2 regions of the Bacillus daqingensis genome follow, and region 2 is predicted to be linked to the other one. Evidence: a T-box and tRNA genes for the amino acid it is inferred to sense, from the RefSeq annotation. Region 2 holds a T-box; the other holds one or more tRNA genes.
The links. The T-box of region 2 lies ahead of ACFO4L_RS12725 (valine--tRNA ligase). A T-box ahead of a tRNA ligase gene usually reads a tRNA of that ligase, here a tRNA-Val.

Region 1 (5,424 bases), on a different contig from region 2:
TGGATCCTCGAAAGCGCTACGGCTGTACAGTGATGGCCGTAAAACAGAAACATCAGGTCGACGTTACGCCAGATCCCGCCGAGCCGATAAAAGAAGGAGATATTTTAATTTTAATCGGCGATAAGCGCGATCTCCGGCGGTTCCGTGAAGGTGAACTGAGCTGATTTCCCCGCGGATCCGGCGTTCATCCATATTCACCATTTGCTGTCCGAAGACTGTGTCTATTCAAAAACGAGTGCCGGAGATCGTCATATGACCTCCGGCACTCGTTTTTTAACTGCAGAACTAGTTTCTTTTATCAAAGCGCTTCCAGTACAGCGAGTACAGACAGCACGGCAAATGTTATCGCAAGACCGCCTGATGCTGCCAGCAAAATTAAAATGATCACTTTCTTAACAATTTCCATCTTCTACACCTCTTTGGCTGATGCTATACCGATTATGACATATTTTCCAGCTGACTGCGTCGTTCTCGTTTAACGTTCACATAAATGCTACAATATGAACGACTGAAAAGTAAAGGACTGATGAACATGAATGAAACCGTGCAACTGCTTTTGAACCACCGCTCCGTCAGAAAACTGAAAGATGAACCGTTATCGCCGGACGTTATTCGCACGCTTGTAGAAGCCGCTCAAATGGCATCCACATCCAGCTTTGTGCAAGCTTATTCCATTATGGGTATAACGGACCGCCCGAAGAAAGAGGCCCTGGCTAAGCTTGCCGGTAATCAGCCTTACGTTGCTGAGAATGGTCATTTTTTTGTATTTTGTGCGGATTTTCATCGTCATATTCAAGCCGGTGAAATGGAACAGACAGAGGTGAAACCTGCAGTTGAATCTGCCGAAAAAATGATCGTCGCCGTTACAGACGCTGCTTTGGCTGCACAAAATTGCTCCATTGCAGCTGAATCGATGGGGCTTGGTATCTGTTATATAGGAGGGCTTCGAAACAATATTGCAGAAGTTTCCAACCTCTTGCAATTACCAAATTATGTTATCCCTCTCTTTGGACTGGCAGTGGGCGTTCCCGAGGCAGATCCTGATCGGAAGCCCCGTCTTCCAGTTGAGGGCGTTTACTTTGAAAATGTTTATCCAGATGCTGAAGTGCACGCTGAACAGCTTAAAGCATACAACGATACCATATCTGCCTACTATAAAGAACGGACAGGTGGCAGCAGATCAGACCGCTGGACAGAGCAGGTCAGTGGATTGTTAAAGGACGTTAAACGACCGCACATGAAGCAATTTCTTGAAGATAAAGGCTATAATCGACACTGAACCTTCAAATACGTTCGCTGGTTGCAGCCAAAGCCTGTTTCAGCACGATAATGGCTTGGCTTCTGTCAATCCCGCTATAAAATGATAACAATGTTATCCAGAGGTACAAGCAGCCCTTCCCTAAAAGCTGCACGGTTCTTTCTGTGCCGAGAGCAGATCTGAAAGTACATGCTTTAACGTGCTTGCTTAGCTGAACAGGCTTTCTCTTATATTGAATCTTCTAAAGTATTCGAATCGATCTAGTGAAGCGGACGACTTTTCGGCCGCTTCTTTTAATTAGCAGGAATTGAAATAATCAATAAAAAACTGTCAGTCCACTTGATGGACTGACAGTTTGAATGTATATAAATGGTGTTCCGTACTGGATTTGAACCAGTGACCCCTTGCCTGTCAAGCAAGTGCTCTCCCGCTGAGCTAACGGAACTCGTTTCGGCGACAATTAATATTATACCGCAGGAAGATTATTTAGTCAACCTGTTTATTCGTCATACGTATAACGTACAATATACCGATCATCTTTTAATCGGCGTATTTCTACAGACGGCCCGACTTCGTATCCATTCATCCAATTGTCCTCAATCTTCGCCTTCGTACAGCTGGCTTGAAATTTAGTAGGAAATATCTGCTTAAAGTAAATCCAGCGTGGAGCCATCGTTTTTTCACCTCTGCTGTTAGCTTCTGTTAAATAATAGCATGTCTCCTGCCGTTCCTTCAACTTGCACGCTGCACATCATGCTGCAAATATACTTCCATACGCCACTGAAACTGGAATTCAGTCCGTTAAAAAACCGCCTAAGACAAAATCAAAGGCGGAAAAATTACTAGTTATGCCATTCTTTCTTCCTGATCGCGGTGTTCAATTTCTTTTTGATCAAGATGTTCTTCCCTGTCTCTGATCCGGTGTGCGAGCCTGCTTGACGCATTTGCTGCTATGCTGCATACAAGGTCATCAAGAAAGGTGTGCACGTGACCTCCCGATTTCGAATCCAGCTTTTTGATGATCCCGATTTTTTCTTTATCCAAATAACCGAATGTAGTAACGGCAATACTCCCGTATCCGAAGACCGATCCGATCGCAATCGTTTCATCTACACCGAACAACCCTTCGTCAGATTCAACGATCGACTGCAGCGGCTCTGACAGCTTATTTTCTTCAGCCAGCTTGTCCAGTTCAATTCCTACCAGTACCGCATGCTGAATTTCACGTTTTTCAAGCACAGCGTCAACGCTTTCAATACAGTCCTCTCTTGTCAGCGACTCGCTGTATTTGGATTGCATCTCAAACACGATATCCGCAATTTCCTCTATTGATACGCCTCGCTCTTTTAACAGCTCCCGTGCTGCTTTTTCAACGACGTGCGATTTAATTGGTTGTTTCTTCATCTGCATCACTCCTCATACTGCTGATCTTAACATATTCCGCATGATGAGCCGAAATTCCTGCTTCAAAAGAAAATGCTTCTTTCATACAAACGACTTTTGTAAATATACCCAAAATATATTATGATGAATACAGCAAATGACGCATTTGAGGAGGCTGATGACGATGAGATACGGTATTGCTGTCTTTCCATCCAAAAAACTACAGGATATAGCTAATTCCTACCGCAAGCGCTATGATACAAAATATTCAATGGTCCCCCCTCACCTGACACTGAAGGACCCATTCGACATGAAGGAGTCCGAGCTTGGTGATTTTGTAAAGGAAGTCCGCAAGGTTGCAGAGCGTTCAGAACCTTTTAAGCTCGAGGTGCTTCGATACAGCAGCTTCTACCCTGTCACGAACACACTTTACATGAAAATAGCGGAAACGGAAGAGCTTCGCGACCTTCAGCAGAAATTAAATGAAGGTCCGCTGGAGCGCGAGCGTGAGCATCCTTTCGTCCCCCACATTACCATCGGGCAGGAAATGAATTACGATGAACTATCAGATGTTTTCGGCCGCCTGAAACTGGAGTCCATCCAGCATGAGGAAATGGTCGATCGTTTTTCCCTGCTGTATCAGCTGGATAACGGAACATGGACCGTTCATGAGACATTTCTTCTTGGCGGACGTTCATGATCACAGTGAAACTTGCTGTGTCAGATGAAGAGCTGGCTGATACTAGACTGATCCGCCACAGCGTCTTCGTTGTGGAACAGGGCGTGCCTTCAGAAAGAGAGATTGATGAGCATGAAGAAGCGTCGATTCACTTTATCCTCTACGAGGACCATAAACCTGCTGGCGCAGGAAGGCTGCGGCCTGTTACAGAAGGCGTTAAAGTGGAACGTGTCTGCGTACTGCGGCATTTACGCGGAAAGGGACTGGGGGCAGCTATCATGAAAGAAATGGAAAAGACGGCTGCCGAAAAGTCTTATGGAAAGCTGCTGCTTCATTCGCAGACACATGCACAAAGCTTCTATGAACAGCTCGGTTATAAGACAGTATCTGCAGAACCCTTTATGGATGCTGGCATTCCTCATGTTAAAATGGAAAAAACAGTAGTTAAATGATTGATTAAAAAGCCGTCTCCTTAGTTGGAGCCGGCTTTTATTAAGAAGAAAAGCTCTTGCAGCGTAAATCCTGACATTTACAAATAGAGAACGATAATATGTTTTATACGTTAAGCGTTGGAATGCCGCTCGTTCAACTACTGATGAGGCCATGCTTATCAAGTGCTTACATGAGCGGCATTGCCGAGAGCAATAAACTGAGTACGATACCAGCCAGTGCCATTGCAACGGCTGATGAGGCTCCCTCTTCGCTGCTTTCCTGAACCATCTGTGCGGTGCCGATACCGTGTGCTACAGCCCCCACCGCAGTCCCTCGAGCATACAGCGAGGTGACGTTCAATTTTGTGAGAAGTGCTGGTCCTGCAGCCGCTCCAATAATGCCGGTAAACATAACATGTAAGATAACAAGCTCCGGATCGCCGCCATAGATAGCAACAAGTTCGAGCGCGATCGGAACGGTCACCGTCCGAGCTGCATATGTGGCAGAAAGTACAGATCCTGCCTGTACAATCAACGCTGCCGAAAGTGTCAAAAACAGCGCAGCAGCTGTACCTGCTGTAATCCCAGCAAGCATTGGCCAAACAATTTCTTTTATCCGGTGCCGGTGCTGATAAACTGGTACAGCGAGTGCCGTTGTTGCGGGCCCAAGCATAAAAGCTGCTACAGCAAGGGTAAAACGATAATCACCGGAATCAGCCCCAAAAACCCCTGCAGCAGCGAGAACTGCTGCCGTCGTTACGATAACTGGGTTCAAGTAAATGGCAGGCCGCTTTTTATACAGCCTGACGGCAATCGTGAAAAACATGACCGTAACAAATAACAGCAAGTAGCTCACTTTTGGCTCCCCCTTTCCAAGTACTGAAAAACCAGGCCGCCCGCAGCAATACCTGCTACAGTTGTAACAGTAAGGATAATCAGCTGGTCTAGCGAAACGAGCCCGTTCGCTGCCGGACCAAGAACCGCCGCTACACAAAAGGGTACGAATAACAGCCCTAAGTATCGGAGCATAGCTGATGCTCCAAGCTGCACATATGCTTCTGGAAGCAGCCCTGAAAAAAGCAGCAGCATCAGAATCACCATTCCTGCTACGTTTGCGGGAATGGGCAGAGCAGTCAGCTGAACAAGCCAGACAGCTGACTGGTAAATGATAAATAAAAATCCAATCTGCAGGACAAGCCTGCCAGCATACTGCAGCATTTTATTTCCTCCAAGCAGGTACATGTATGTATGTTCATAGAATAAGAGCATCCGTATGATAAACCGGATGCTCTTTCTTCTGTTCCGTATTCTCCAATAATACCGCTTTTTTACCTGTCAAACCAGTTCTTCGTACATTTCGTATGTTTCATATGCTCTCGTATAAAGGTGGTCCACATCCTCGTCGCTCATTCGCATCATTTGCTCTGCAGAAACATGCTTTACTTTCTGGATAAATGTAATCATGTTTTCTCTTTCTGTACGTTTCATGTAAACCGCCTCCTCTGTATTAATACAGTTTTTATAATGTAAAGTTATTGTATAACAGTTCTATTTTTTACGCAAGCTTTTTTTCTGATTTTTTTAAACGACTTCTTCAACAAATTAAACACCCGTTGCCGACTTAATGTCAGCAACGGGTCTGATAGAGCTTGATAGGTTGTTTAATGACGATA
Region 2 (5,424 bases):
AATGCTTCTGCATCCCGTTCAGCAAAGGCAGCGAGCGCTTTCTCTCCGGCTTCCTCCGCAAGCTGCTGCTGGCGGCGTCTGTCCGCTGCCTGAACGAGGGCCTGATCGCGGCGCGTCCGCAGCTCATCGGCTTCCAGACGCTGAGCTGCTATCTGCTTTTGCAGCATTTCCGCTTTGCGCAGCTTCTCGCCAGTTTTTTTCGTTACGCCTGCAGCCGTTCCTTTCAGCTTTGCCAGATCCTGCTTCATCGTATCTGCCATTCGTTCCCAAATGTTACGCATGGTGCATCCCTCCATCTTCTTTTTCCTTCCAGCTTCTAATCAGGACATACAGCACGTAAAGAGCGGCCAGACCGATCACTGCCTGCAGGTTGCCGAGCATGACGAGAATAATGATGGCGCCTGCAATTCCCCATCCAATCCGTCCGCCGGTGGACGTTGTGTTCACGAACTGCTTCCAGACGAGCCAGAGCAGCCAGGCGGAAAGGGCAAACAGGATGATCGAGCCGAGATTACCGATCGCAAGTAAAAATGCCGCAATTCCGAGTAGTACAGCAAGTAATTTCATCTTCAATCCCTCCTTCTGTCTGTATCATACCGCGGCACACGCAAGCGCCGGAATGAGCCGTGGCCGTATTTTCTTCTAAGACCGGAGGCGTACTGCTGATAGGCCGGCGATCGGAAGGCACGTACGAAGGCCCGCTGCTTCTGCAGCGGGCCTTCGCATGTTACCGCGCCGATCAGGAATCGACGGTTTCTCTTCTGGTCCTTTCGACGAACCTGGCGTGAATGCGGTCGAGAATCGTCCGGCCGCCGTTCAGCGGCGTTCCATCGACAGCAGAAATACTCGCAGCTTCCATCGTCGTCGAGCTGAGAAACGCTTCGTCGGCCTCTAAAAGCTCTTCCAGTGTAAACGTTCGTTCTTCCACGGGAATACCGAGCTCTTCTGCAATGTCGAGGATAACGCGGCGCGTAATCCCGTGTAAAATGGCATTCGTCGCCGGATGTGTCAGCAGCGTCCCATCTTTAACGATAAACAAATTGGAGCTTGATCCTTCTGTCACTATGCCTTCGTCGACAAAGACAGCTTCGTGTGCACCGGCCTCCATCGCCTTTTGCTTTGCCATGACGTTAGGCAGCAGATTAAGCGACTTGATCCAGCACATTTTCCAGCGAATCTCTTCTGTTGTAATCACCGGCACACCGGAAGCACGCTTTTCCGGCGTCAGTTTGCGTGCCTCTTTGACGACCATCGAGAGCACCGGCTCTGACGGATCCGGATAATGATGCTGCCGCAGGTGGATCCCGCGGGTGATCTGCATGTAAATCTCTGCCTCCTGGATGCCGGACCGCTCAAGCGCCTCCAGCGCAAGAGCTTCGATCTTTTCCCGGCTGTATGGAAGTCCCATGCCGATCGCTTCAGCACTCTTCTCCAAACGCTCCATGTGCTCCTTCATCGTAAACGGTTCGCCATCATAGACGCGGATAACCTCATAAATACCGTCGCCGAACTGATGCCCGCGTTCCTGGATCGGTATAACCCGTTCATCAACATCGACGAACCGGTCGTGATAATAGGCAATCTCTTTCATTGCTCGTTCCTCCCTACTGCTTCAGTTCCTCGAGCCTCGCCTGCACTTTTTCCCACTGCTCCGCATAGTCCTTCTGCTTCCGCTTTTCTTCTTCTACCACATGCTCCGGCGCTTTGTCCGTGAAGCCTTTATTCGAAAGCTTTTTCTCGACTCGCGTGACTTCCCCGTCGAGCCGCTTCACTTCTTTTTCCAGACGCTTTACTTCCGCATCAAGATCGAGCAGGCCGGCAAGCGGCATGTACAGCTCAACGCCTGAAAGCACGGAGCTCATCGATTTTTCCGGTGCTTCCAGTTCGGTGCCGATCAAAAGCTCTGACGGGTTGCAGAACCGCTCCAGATACGCCTGGCCGCGCTCAAGCTGCTCTTTTACGTGCTCATCGGCTGCTTTTACGTGCAGCGTAATTTCACGTGACATCGGCACATTCAGCTCCGCACGTGTATTTCGGACAGAGCGGATGATTTCCTGCAGCAGCTGCATGTCTTTTACTGCCTGATCGTTGCCGTACGGATTTTCTTCCGGCCATGATGCGCGTGTAATTGACTCCCCTTCATGCGGCAGGTGCTGCCACACTTCTTCGGTGATAAACGGCATAAATGGATGCAACAGACGCATCGTCTGGTCGAGCACGTAAGCAAGAACGGAGCGAGTCGTGTGCTTCGCCTGTTCGTCGTCGCCGTTTAACGGCAGCTTTGCCATTTCAATGTACCAGTCGCAGAAGTCGTCCCAGATAAAGTTGTACAAGGAGCGCCCTACTTCTCCGAATTCATACGCATCGATGTACTTCGTCACGTGCGTAATGGTTTCATTCAAACGTGTCAAAATCCATTCGTCTGCAATCGTTTTCGGCCCGGACAGATCCATATCTTCAAAAGAGAGACCGTCGAGATTCATGAGCGCAAACCGTGAAGCATTCCAAATCTTGTTGCCAAAGTTCCAGTTTGCTTCGACTTTTTCCCAATAAAAGCGCAAGTCCTGACCGGGCGTGCTGCCTGTGCTGAGGAAAAAGCGCAGCGCATCCGCACCGTATTTATCGATTACATCCATCGGGTCGACACCGTTCCCAAGTGATTTACTCATTTTGCGGCCTTCCGCGTCCCGGACGAGTCCGTGAACGAGCACATCTTTAAACGGCCGCTCATCGGTAAAGTGTTTCCCTTGGAAAATCATGCGTGCCACCCAGAAGTAAATAATGTCATAGCCGGTTACGAGCGTATCAGTCGGATAGTAGCGTTTAAAGTCATCCGCCTGCTCATCCGGCCAGCCCATCGTCGAAAACGGCCATAGCGCAGAAGAGAACCACGTGTCGAGAACGTCTTCGTCCTGCTCCCAGTTCTCCGCATCCTTTGGCGCCGTGCGTCCGACGTAGATTTCTCCGGTTTCCTTATGATGCCATGCCGGAATCCGGTGACCCCACCAGAGCTGGCGGGAAATGCACCAGTCACGTATATTTTCGATCCAGTGCATATACGTCTTCTCGAAGCGGTCCGGTACGAAGTGAACCTTGCCGTCCTGTTTTTGCAGCTCAATCGCCTGCTCAGCAAGCGGCCCCATTTTAACGAACCACTGCGTGGACAAATACGGCTCTACGACCGCGCCGCTGCGCTCAGAGTGGCCGACGCTGTGATCATGGTCTTCGATCTGAAACAGAATACCGTCTGCCTGCAGGTCCTGTACAATCTGCTTGCGGCAGTCGAACCGGTCCAGCCCTTCGTAACGTCCGGCATTTTCATTCATCACGCCGCCTTCGTCCATTACAAGAACACGTTCAAGGTCATGGCGATTGCCGATCTCAAAGTCGTTTGGATCGTGCGCCGGCGTGATTTTAACCGCACCGGAACCGAAGTCACGATCAACGTAGTCGTCTGCCACAATCGGAATTTCCCGTCCGACGATTGGAAGCTTTACCGTTTTGCCAATCAGATGTGCATAACGCTCGTCCTTCGGATGCACAGCGACAGCCGTATCTCCGAGCATCGTCTCCGGCCGCGTCGTGGCTACCTCAATCGAACCTTCCCCATCGGCAAGCGGGTAGCGCATATGATAAAACGCGCCTTTCACATCTTCGTAAATGACTTCGATATCCGAAAGTGCTGTTTTCGTCGATGGATCCCAGTTAATAATGTATTCGCCGCGGTAAATCAGACCTTCTTCATACAGGCGGACGAACACTTCCTTTACAGCATCCGACAAGCCGTCATCGAGGGTGAACCGCTCACGAGAATAGTCGAGGGAAAGCCCCATTTTAGACCACTGATCACGGATAAATGACGCGTACTCTTCTTTCCAGTCCCAGCTTTTAGCAAGGAATGCTTCACGACCGAGATCATGACGGCTGATGCCTTCCTCGCGCAGCTTGCCTTCTACCTTCGCCTGTGTCGCAATTCCGGCATGATCCATACCCGGAAGCCAGAGGGCATCGTATCCCTGCATGCGCTTCGTGCGGATCAAGATGTCCTGCAGCGTCGTGTCCCAGGCGTGACCGAGGTGCAGCCTTCCCGTTACGTTCGGCGGCGGAATAACTACCGTGTAAGGCGTTGCTTCCGGATTTTTTCCTGCCTCAAAAAACTTTCCCTCCACCCAGTAGCTGTACCATTTTGATTCAACCGCCTGCGGATCGTATTTCGGCGGCATGGAAACCTGTTTTTCATCCATCTAAATCATCCTCTCTCCCAGTTATGTGCGCATACAAAAAGCCCTCTTGTCTGAAAGGACGAAGAGGGCTGTCTCCCGCGGTACCACCTTTGTTCACCGGAGCATTCCCCCGGTACACTCACGGCCTTAACGCGGCTGATTCGTCCGAGTGTTTCCACGCGGCTGCTCCGGAGCGACCTTCGGATGTTCCTTCCGGGAAAGCCTCACAGCGGCCGGTGCGGCCGGCTTTCCTCTCTGGCGGAATTTCCATCCTACTCTTCTCCATCGGTGCATTCTGATTTTATTCTACAACGGTCCGTTGCCGGAATCAACCTCGTTTACGATCTGTTGCATGATCTGCAAACAGACCGAGAAAATACCGGTGGGAACGCCTCAGCTTTTCGGGCAGTGCAGTGAGCGGAAAGTAACGGAGCTCCAGCGTCTCTTCGTCCCCGTCCGATAACGGCTGTGCAGGATCGGCGCACGTATACAGCGCGGTCACTGCATAATAGGGGTCGCCGTTCGGTGCCTCCACAAAATAGTCTTCGCCGGAGAAGACGTTGAAGAGCTGCAGATCCTGCTTCCGAATTGTGACACCCGTTTCTTCTTCCACTTCGCGTACGGCCGTTTCTTCGTAGCTCTCTCCCGGCTCCATCAGACCGCCCGGAAGCCCCCAATCTCCATCCTCGCGCTTTTGCAGCAGAATTTCTCCGTCCGGAGTATGTATAATAACGGCGGAGCCAGGCAGCAGCAGCGTTTCCTGACCGACCTTCTCCCGTATTCGTTTCACGTAGCTCATGCAGGTTCTCCCTTCTGTCTTTTCGACGTTTCACGCAGGACCGCGTGCGACAGTTAGTTTCCATCCGTCAAGTCTCACGCTGTTCGACTAATCCGGTCTTCTAAGCCCTGCATGCTGCAAAGCGGCCTGCTGACGCGCAGACCGCTCTTCATACCTTATCCTAACCGCGTTCTGCAGCGATTGTCTGAAACGCCTTTTCCGCTGCTTCCAGCGTCAGGTCAATGTCTTCCTCCGTATGTTTCGTAGAAAGAAACAACCCTTCAAACTGTGACGGCGGCAGTGATACGCCGTTTTCTAGCATCAGGTTGAAGAAACGGCTGAACATGTCGAGATCCGACGTTTTCGCCGTTTCAAAGTTCTTCACCTTCTCATTTGTAAGGAAAAAGCCGACCATGGAGCCTG

Region 1: it encodes a tRNA-Val, which carries the amino acid that the T-box ahead of ACFO4L_RS12725 (valine--tRNA ligase) is inferred to sense. The anticodon was not compared.

The regions. Positions count from the first base shown of each region.
Region 1 covers NZ_JBHSGK010000003.1:239,953-245,376, reverse strand. The annotation lists gene ACFO4L_RS02490 (potassium channel family protein) at 1-164, shown strand, start outside; gene nfsA (oxygen-insensitive NADPH nitroreductase) at 533-1,279, shown strand; tRNA gene ACFO4L_RS02480 (tRNA-Val) at 1,629-1,703, opposite strand; gene ACFO4L_RS02475 (hypothetical protein) at 1,758-1,931, opposite strand; gene ACFO4L_RS02470 (phosphatidylglycerophosphatase A family protein) at 2,105-2,662, opposite strand; gene ACFO4L_RS02465 (YjcG family protein) at 2,826-3,341, shown strand; gene ACFO4L_RS02460 (GNAT family N-acetyltransferase) at 3,338-3,772, shown strand; gene ACFO4L_RS02455 (LrgB family protein) at 3,939-4,607, opposite strand; gene ACFO4L_RS02450 (CidA/LrgA family protein) at 4,604-4,969, opposite strand; gene ACFO4L_RS02445 (BH0509 family protein) at 5,087-5,239, opposite strand; gene ACFO4L_RS02440 (hypothetical protein) at 5,413-5,424, opposite strand, start outside.
Region 2 covers NZ_JBHSGK010000013.1:287,702-293,125, forward strand. The annotation lists gene ACFO4L_RS12710 (hypothetical protein) at 1-281, opposite strand, end outside; gene ACFO4L_RS12715 (lmo0954 family membrane protein) at 274-567, opposite strand; gene dat (D-amino-acid transaminase) at 740-1,591, opposite strand; gene ACFO4L_RS12725 (valine--tRNA ligase) at 1,605-4,244, opposite strand; T-box leader at 4,296-4,521, opposite strand; gene ACFO4L_RS12730 (NUDIX hydrolase) at 4,552-5,022, opposite strand; gene hemL (glutamate-1-semialdehyde 2,1-aminomutase) at 5,183-5,424, opposite strand, start outside.